DNA from 2 places in the Arthrobacter sp. StoSoilB20 genome. Region 1 is predicted to be linked to the other one. Evidence: predicted binding sites of a transcription regulator. Region 1 holds the regulator's gene; the other holds the start of a gene.
What was found. The regulator HrcA, encoded in region 1, represses chaperone genes, less so after heat shock. The targets are predictions, from matches to a motif close to TTNGCACTCGNNNNNNNCGAGTGCNAA.

Region 1 (4,541 bases):
AATCCCGGTCTTCCAGTCAGTCCCGCGGGGCACTGACGGCCAGGCCTCAATGCCCAGCACTTTGGGTCTGATGGCCTGCCACACATCGATGTAGGGATGTCCAACAATGAGGACGTTGCCTGCTGCTCCGGGAACCGTCATGGCGTCAGCGGCGATCCGTGATTCCTTGGAACCGTCCACAAGGTGGTCCACCAGGATGCCGAGGCGTCGACCGGGGCCGGGGTTGAATGCGGAGATCGCAGACTTGAGGTCATCCACACCGTGCAAGGGCTCCACCACTATGCCCTCTACCCGGAGATCGTCACCCCAGACCTTCTCGACGAGTTCGGCGTCGTGCTTGCCTTCCACCCAGATACGGCTGGCTTTGGCCACCTGTGCCCGGTGTCCCTGAACCCGTACCGAACCCGAAGCAGTGCGCCCGTTACTGACAGCCGACGGCGCTTGGCGCGGGGCCGGGGGCATCAACCGGATGGGTTGCCCCTCAAGCAGGAAGCCGAAACCAAGCTGGAAAGACTTGGTCTTGCCCCGCCTGTCTTCAAGGGCCACGATGTGCATGCCGCCGGTTTTTTCGACGCGGGTGACTTCGCCCACCCATCCCGACTGGACGTCCTCAAGGACCATCCCGCGCTGGACTGCTACTTCCGGCAGCTGGCGTTTGGCAGGAGCTGACAGGTCCTGGGGACCCCACGTGTCGAATGCCAAGGAATTCCTACCTTTTTGCTGGGTTAATTTTTGTGCCGGGTTGGTTTGTATCGGGCTGGACCGGGAAAGTTCAATGCTAGCAACGGGGTGGCTCATACTAGACTGGTTAGCACTTGGGCATGTTGAGTGCTAAGTGGACCCGGCCCCGGTGGCCATGGCAGTTGTCAGGAGGTGGAGCAATGAGTGAGCCGCGCAAATTGGAAGTACTGCGTGCCATCGTTGAAGATTACGTACATTCGCGGGAGCCTGTGGGATCAAAGGCCCTCGTGGAACGGCATCATCTTGGTGTTTCAAGCGCCACCATCCGCAATGACATGGCAGTTCTTGAAGAAGAAGGCCTCATAGCAGCGCCCCATACCAGTGCCGGCCGCATTCCAACCGACAAGGGCTATCGACTGTTTGTCGATCGCATCTCCCAGGTCAAGCCCCTCTCAGCGGCCGAGCGGAGAGCCATCCATTCGTTGCTTGAAGGCCCTGATGATGTCGACGACATCCTGGAGCGTACCGTCAGGCTCCTGTCGCAACTGACCAACCAGGTCGCCGTCGTGCAGTATCCACACTCGAACCGAGCCCTGGTGCGGCACGTTGAGTTTGTGCTGTTGGCCCCCCAACAGGTGTTGGTGGTGTTGATTGCCGATACTGGCAGCGTCGGCCAGAAGGTCATTGAAACCGGTTCGGCCGTGGGCGACGACTCTTTGATGCAACTGAGGTCGCGCTTCCTGGGAAGCATCGCCGGAACGCAATTGGCCCTGTTGCCGCAAGTCCTGCCGTCGGTGGTTGCCCTGTGCCCGCCGGAGCTTCGGGGACTGGCCCAAACGTTGGCGAACGGGTTGCAGGCCCTCAGTGACAACAGCCGCGAAGAACGTATCCTCATGGCCGGTACAGCCAACCTCGCCAGGTCCAATGTGGACTTCCCGTTGAGTATCGGTCCGGTGCTTGAAGCCCTCGAGGAACAAGTTGTGATGCTCCGGTTGTTGTCGGATATGGGAGATGATCCACGCGGCGTCACCGTGAGCATCGGCCGGGAGAATCCCTACGACGGACTGGCGGAAGCATCCGTGGTGGCCACGGGTTACGGATCCGGTGCAAAGGTGGGCATCCTGGGCCCGACCCGCATGGATTACCCAACCACCATGGCCGCAGTCCGGGCCGTGGCCCGTTACCTTTCACGCATTCTCGGCGGCTGAACGCCGGTCCGAAGAAACATCCGCAGTACAACAAGGAAGAGAAACCGACTTTGAGCAGCCACTATGACGTTTTGGGAGTCTCGCCGGAAGCCACCGGGGAAGAGATCAAAAAGGCGTACCGCAAGTTGGCGCGGAAACTCCACCCGGACGTAAACCCGGGAGAGGATGTCGCGGAACAGTTCAAGGCCGTGACCCATGCTTATGAGGTCCTGTCCGATCCCCAGAAGCGCCGCGTCTACGATGCCACCGGCAACGAGAATGGAACGGACAACGGCTATGGTGGCGGTTACGCCGGCCAGGGCTTCGCGTTCCAGGACATCTTTGACACCTTCTTTGGGGGCGGCGGTGGTCATGGCGGGCCTGCCTCCCGTGTCCGACGCGGCCAGGACGCACTCATCAGCGTCCGGATCGACCTTAAGGACGCCGTTTTTGGCGTCAACAAGAAGCTGGAAGTGGACACAGCCGTAACCTGTCCCACCTGTGACGGCAGTTGCTGCCGCCCGGGAACCCACCCGGAACGCTGCGACATTTGTGGCGGGAGCGGACAGGTCCAGCGAGCCGTCCGCTCCATCCTTGGCCAGGTCATGACCGCAGCTCCTTGCGGATCCTGTGAGGGCTTCGGCACGGTCATCAAGGACCCGTGCAACGAGTGCAACGGACAGGGCCGTATCCGCAGCCGCCGCTCCCTGACCATCAAGGTTCCCGCCGGTGTTGCCACCGGCACGCGTATCCAGTTGTCCGGCCAAGGTGAAGCCGGCCCCGCGGGTGGGCCCTCCGGCGACCTCTACGTGGAGATCCGCGTCAACAACGATTCCATGTTCATGCGCGAAGGTGACGACCTCCACGCCACCCTCAGCGTGCCTATGACGGCCGCGGCCTTGGGCACTGAGTTGCAGCTCGAAACGTTCGACGGCGCACAGGACATCGACGTCAAGGCCGGAACCCAGTCGGGCGAGATCATCACCCTGCGGGGTCTGGGTGTGACGCACCTGCGGGGATACGGACGCGGCGACCTCAAGGTACACCTCCATGTCGAAACACCCAGCAAGCTGGATCCTGCCCAGGAGGAGCTGCTGCAGCAGCTCGCGAAACTTCGCGGGGAGCAGTTCACCGAAGGCAAGCTCGTGGCCAGCGGCGGCATGTTCGCCAAGCTTCGGGACAAGCTCGGTAACCTGTAGCGGTGAGCAACCCCGTCTTCTTCACCTCCGCCGGAAGCCTTGACGACGTACGCCCGGGAGGCACGTTCGTGCTGGAAGGTCCGGAGGCGCGGCACGCCGTCACGGTCAAACGCCTTGGGGTGGGAGAATCCGTTGACATAGCCGACGGATCCGGCGCGAGGCTGACCGGTGTGGTGGCCGAGGCCGGTCCCGGGGGCCTGACAGTCACCGCCTCAGACGTCGTCTTCGAAGACAGGCCGGACATCCGTTTGGTGCTGGTCCAGGCTTTGGCCAAAGGCGATCGCGACGAACTGGCCATCGAGACGGCCACGGAACTCGGAATAGATGCTGTGCTTCCGTGGCAGTCAGAACGTTCCATTGTTCGATGGAAGGCCGACCGTGCCGCAAAAGCCCATGCGAAGTGGGAGTCCGTGGTGGCGGCTGCGGCCAAGCAAGCACGGCGGGCATGGATCCCCGAGGTAAGGACCATGGTGGACACCGGGTCCTTGGCCAAAGCCGTTGCCGCCAGCGACCTCGCCATCATTTTGCACGAAGACGCCAAGAACCCGTTGCGGACCGTCCTTGAGGCCTGGGCAGCCTCTGGTGCTGCCGTTCCCAGGGAAGTGCTCTTGATCGTCGGGCCTGAGGGGGGAATCTCACCGCGGGAAGTAACCCGGCTCAGTGACGCCGGTGCTGTGACCGCGCTCTTGGGACATCACGTCTTGAGGTCTTCGACGGCGGGACCGGCCGCCGTCGTTCTTGCGAGCGACATCCTGGGCCGCTGGTAGCCGGCCGGACCTGAACAGCTAGCCGACCCTGAACAGCCGGGTGTCCGTGCTTGTCGCGATGGCATTGCCGGCATTGTCCACTTGGGAAACGCGTACCTCGTACTGACCTGCCTTCAACGTGGCGCCGAAGGTGAACAGGCCATATTGCCCGGGTTCGCCAGTGGCTTGCGTTTGGCCGGTGAGCAGGCTGGTCTTCTCACCCTTGCCGTTGTCCTGCAGGACCTGCCAGGAGATCGGTTTGGAGCTGTCAGTGCTCCGCCCGTTGAACTTGACCAATCCGGTGGGCAGGGTGGTGTCTTCCTGGGGATCGATGATCCACAGGGGTGCCACCAAGGATGCGTCACGGGTCATGGGCTCGCCCAGCTGGACTTGACCGAACGCCATGTAGTCCTTGTGGCCGTCCACCAGGATGACCACCTGGATCTGTTGGCCCGAATTGATCAGCCCTGACGATGACGCTGCAGCGGTCGCGGTGTACACGAGTTGCTGCACGGCCCGCTGGGCCATGCCGGCGTCCAGGTTCGAGTTGAAGGCATCGCGGGAAATATCGACTGTGATGACGTTTTTTCCCGAGATGGAAGTCGCCAGGCTGGAGGGCTCCTGCCACGGTGTGAAGAAGTCATGATCCAAGGGCTTTTCCGCCATCATGATCTTCAGCGCCGTTGTCACAGGATTTCCATCGCCCGTAATGTCCCTGAACTCGCGGT
Region 2 (4,541 bases), 660 kb from region 1:
GCCCACCCGGTGCCGGGTTGGACGCCTCCCAGGGAGCAAGCCATTCGCTGTTCCGCGAACGGACTTCGGACCACTCCCGCTTATCGCGGTATCGGATGGGTCGAAGAAGCAGGTCACCGCTCTCCAGCGTCACCGGCCAGATCGCAGAGCCGTACATCCTGAGGTTACTTGGGAAGCGAGGCAGTGAAGGTCGGCAACCACTCACGCAGTTCAGGACCAAGGTCCTCGCGTTCGCAGGCAAGCTCGATGCAGGCCTTGAGGTAGCTGAGTTTATCGCCGGTGTCGTAACGGCGGCCGCGGAAGACAACGCCGTACACGCCGTAGCCCTCACCTTCACCGGCCGCAAGGACCTCGAGGGCGTCAGTCAGCTGGATCTCCCCGCCACGGCCTGGAGCTGTATTCTCCAGGACGTCAAACACGGCCGGGTGCAGCACGTAGCGCCCGATCACGGCAAGGTTGGACGGCGCTTCTTCCGGGGAAGGCTTCTCCACGAGCTGCTTGATGCGGACGTAGCCGTCCTCGCCGATCTCTTCGACGTCGGCGCAACCGTAGGCGCTGATCTTGGAGGGTTCCACCTCGATGAGCGCAACCACGGACCCGCCGGTCTTCTGCTGGACGGCGATCATGTCGCTCAGGAGGTTGTCGCGGGCGTCAATGAGGTCATCACCCAGGAGAACAGCAAAGGGCTCGTGGCCGACGTGCTGCTTTGCACGAAGGACTGCATGGCCGAGGCCGTTGGGGTCGCCTTGGCGGACGTAGTGGATGTCACCGAGGTTGGTGGCGGACTGGATGGCCTCAAGCTTGGCGGTATCGCCCTTTTCAGCCAGCGTCGCTTCCAGCGCCGGCACGCGGTCGAAATGATCCTCCAGGGCGCGCTTGCTGCGCCCGGTGATCATCAGGACGTCGTGCAGGCCAACCTTGACCGCTTCTTCGACGACGTACTGGATGGCTGGCTTGTCAACCACGGGCAGCATTTCCTTCGGCATCGCCTTTGTTGCAGGCAGGAACCGGGTGCCAAGACCCGCTGCGGGGATGACGGCCTTACGGACAGCATTGTTATCGAGAGTCACCGGACTAATGTAACGGAAGGAACACATCATCGGCTAAACCCTCGCCGCGCCGGGAAGACTTTTCTGTGGACCCGACGGCAGCTTCTGTTGCCGGACCAGCACCAGGCGAACCTCACGATCGGACACCCATGGCATCGAAGGAAGACATCCGCAGCACCCGGCGCCTCCACCGGCGGGGCCTCACCCCCGAGCAGATTGCCGCCGCAGGCACGTCCCTTGCACAGCATGGAACGGCATGGGCCGCAGCAGCCACTTCCGGCGCACCGGCCACTTTTGCCGTCTACGTGGGCGTCGCATTTGAGCCGCCCACCAAGCCCCTCATCCACTCCCTGTACGAGGCAGGGCACCGGATCCTCCTTCCCGTTTGCGAGCCCGGCAGGCAGTTGAGCTGGGTCTACTGGACGCCGTCCACCGTCTTTGTCCGTTCGTCCTATGCCCCTATTGACGAACCCGAGGGTGAACGCCTGGAAAGCCAGGTTGTGGCAGGAGCCGCCGGAATCTTCATGCCCGCCACGGCTGTGGACAGGGATGGCAACCGGATTGGCCAGGGCGGGGGCTACTACGATCGGCTCCTCCAGGGCCTGGACACTTCGGGCTCGCGGCCGCCCACCATTGCGGTGGTGTACGACGACGACCTCTTGCCGGCAGGTTCGATTCCCGCCGAGGCCTTCGACCGCCCCGTGCGGGAGGTGTTGACGCCATCCGGCGTGGTCAAACTCCACAGCAGGGAAGAGCACAGCAGCGCGGCGGACCCGGGCACCGCTGGAGGAACAGCCTGAGGAGACTGCCTGCTGGTGAGGTCCGGCACATCTGCTGGCGCACGGGACGGAGCCGGATGATAGAATTGGCACTCAGGCCCTGCGACTGCTAATGCGAAGTACAATCTTCGCCACGCTGCACAGGACCTGAACTTTGTCCTGAAGGAGGAACTCAGTGCCCACATACGCATACGCCTGCAAAGACTGTGACCATGCCTTTGACATCGTCCAGTCATTCTCTGACAGCTCCCTGACGGAGTGCCCTGAGTGCAAAGGCGCCCTTCGCAAGAAGTTCAACAGCGTCGGCGTCGTCTTCAAGGGCTCGGGTTTCTACCGGACTGATTCCCGTGACGCCAAGGGAAGCACCGTCTCAGCGGCACCGGCAGCACCCGCTGCGGCATCCTCTGCCCCTGCAGCCACCCCGGCCCCCGCAGCTGCAGCGAGCTGACTCCCCACCTTTTCCACATACGCCGCTGGGTCCCTGTCAGGCGTCCCGGCGAGTGGCTAGCGTGGCGTCATGCCACAACAGTCTCGAAGCGCCCTCCTTGCCCGCGCCCGTCGATCAGCGTCAGCAACCACCGGTCCTTCGCGCCCGGTTCCCTCCGCGAATCCTGGGCACCAATCTCCGGGCCGTAACAGGCCCACGAGGTTCCATCGCCCGCCGGATCATTCCACCCCTCGGGGCAAGCGGCGAAGGATTGGCTCGTGGATTGCCCGGAACAGGCGCCTCACCGTTGCCCTCCTGCTGTGCTTGGCCGCCGGCATCGCAGTCCAACAGCTGACCCCGGCCCCGGAGCTGCGGGTCAGCGTTTTGGTAGCCGCCCGCGACCTCCCAACGGGAGCTACTCTCGCTGAGTCTGACTTCACCACCATGGGCATACCCCGTGACTTCGCCCTAACCGGGGCGATCTCGGATGGCGGGGCCCTTGTTGGCCGCCAGTTGGCTGCACCTTTGAACCGGGGTCAGATTCCCACGGAATCCAGCCTTCTGGGCCCCGGGCTCCTCACCGGATCACCGGTGGGCACGGCGGCCGTTCCCCTGCGGATGGCCGACCCGTCCTCCATCCAGCTGCTCTCCCCCGGCCAGTTGGTCACCGTGGTCCTGACAGCGTCCGGTTCCTATGACGAATCACGGCAACCCCAGGTACTGGCAGGTCCGTTACCTGTGCTCTGGACCTCAGCCCACGGCGGCAAAGCCGGCGAATGGTTGGGCACCAACGACACGGAAGGACTGGTGGTGGTAGCCGCGGATCCCCAACAAGCAGAAAAGCTTGCCGGCGCATCTACGCAAGGCAAGCTTTTCTTTGTTCTGGTCACCCCGTGACGGGCGAGCCGCATGGTGGTGGAAGATCAGCCCCAGTGCGGAGGCTTTTGTTCCTTCAACCACTGCTCATGGTCGTAGCCGGACTCGTCTCCCCATCGGCGGGGATCATCTTCCGCGGCTTTGGTGGGAAGAATGCCACTCAAGCCGGGCTTGGCTGCCGCGCTCCTAGCCTCCGAGGCCTCATCATCGGCATCGGCGACTGGTTCTGTAGATTCGACCCCAACCTCGTCTTCGGGACCGGTTGCTTGTTCCATCAGTACTGCTTCTTTCCCGTTGTCTGCGTAGCTGTCTTCGTTTCCGGCAGCTTCGCCAGGCTGACCCTGGTCCTCCCGCGCCGGACTCGGAGCAAATGTGGGCTGCCCTTTGTCCGCACTCAATTGTTCAACGTCCATGTCCAGGAAGCCATGCTCCGGCGACGTCGACCGCGGAATGTGGTTCTCCAGCCCAAGGTAGGAACCGATGCGATCCGCGCAGGATGAAGGATCCGTGAAGACCTCAATGGTCCACAGGGACATGTACCGCCACCCCATGCGCTCCAGCAGTTGCGGACGAAGCCGGCTGCGTTCGCGGACACTCATCCGGCGATAGCGCTCGGTTCCATCGGATTCTATGGCAACAGGTGTCGGGATTTCCGCGCCCTCCCGGCCAATCGTATGAACGGGATCAGCGGCAGCAGCAATGTCCAGCACGCCATCATAGAGATGCCAAACACGGGCACCGCGGGCCCTCAGTCGTTCTCCAAGGTCAGCCACCAAAGGATCCTCGCCAAGAGCCTGCTCACTGGCAACCGCACGGGAAGCGGGGGTACCAAGATTGCTGTTTCCCGAAAGCTCCCTGTCCAGCAGCTCGTAGAAGTCCACGGCGCCGTGAGCCAGCCGGTCAAGGTCAAGGTCCTCGGGACGGAAGCAGCTCAGGACATGCATCGAACGCCGTGCGCGGGTCATGGCCAAGGCGAACCGGTTACGGCCACCCTCAGCGGACAGCGGCCCGAAAGAGTGCAGTGCCCGGCCGTGCGGGGTGCGCCCGTATCCGAGGGAGAAGATCACGTGGTCCCTCACCAGGCCTTGGGCACGCTCCAGGTCCACCACACGGAAAGACTCAGGGCCGGCGCCAAAGAAGGTGGACAGCAACGGATGGTTGGGCAGTTGCAGCCTGATCGCCTCGCCGATGCGGGCAGCATGGCGCAGGCTGGCCGTCACAACCGCCAACGACGTGCGGGGCCGCAGCCTGGCGTGTTCGAACACAAGGTCCACCACGCGGTTGACCTCTGCTGTCACGGATTCGACGCCCTCGTGGTCAGCCCCGGGAAGGCCAGTGCCATCGGGAATGTACTCAACCAGGATGGAGCGGTCCAGCCCTGTGACGGAGTTCCCGTCGGGCAGGCGGCGC

Region 2: LDN85_RS15035 (FmdB family zinc ribbon protein) is a predicted target of HrcA. The motif match lies at 1,915-1,941, and genes of this name have one in related genera.

What each region holds. Positions count from the first base shown of each region.
Region 1 covers NZ_AP024651.1:2,649,057-2,653,597, reverse strand. Annotated here, with positions in the region: gene LDN85_RS11940 (DUF3097 domain-containing protein) at 1-702, opposite strand, end outside; gene hrcA (heat-inducible transcriptional repressor HrcA) at 882-1,889, shown strand; gene dnaJ (molecular chaperone DnaJ) at 1,940-3,067, shown strand; gene LDN85_RS11925 (16S rRNA (uracil(1498)-N(3))-methyltransferase) at 3,070-3,834, shown strand; gene LDN85_RS11920 (GerMN domain-containing protein) at 3,853-4,541, opposite strand, start outside.
Region 2 covers NZ_AP024651.1:3,306,787-3,311,327, forward strand. Annotated here, with positions in the region: gene LDN85_RS15020 (GNAT family protein) at 1-157, opposite strand, end outside; gene galU (UTP--glucose-1-phosphate uridylyltransferase GalU) at 165-1,070, opposite strand; gene LDN85_RS15030 (5-formyltetrahydrofolate cyclo-ligase) at 1,199-1,849, shown strand; gene LDN85_RS15035 (FmdB family zinc ribbon protein) at 2,004-2,276, shown strand; gene LDN85_RS15040 (RcpC/CpaB family pilus assembly protein) at 2,346-3,152, shown strand; gene LDN85_RS15045 (AAA family ATPase) at 3,179-4,541, opposite strand, start outside.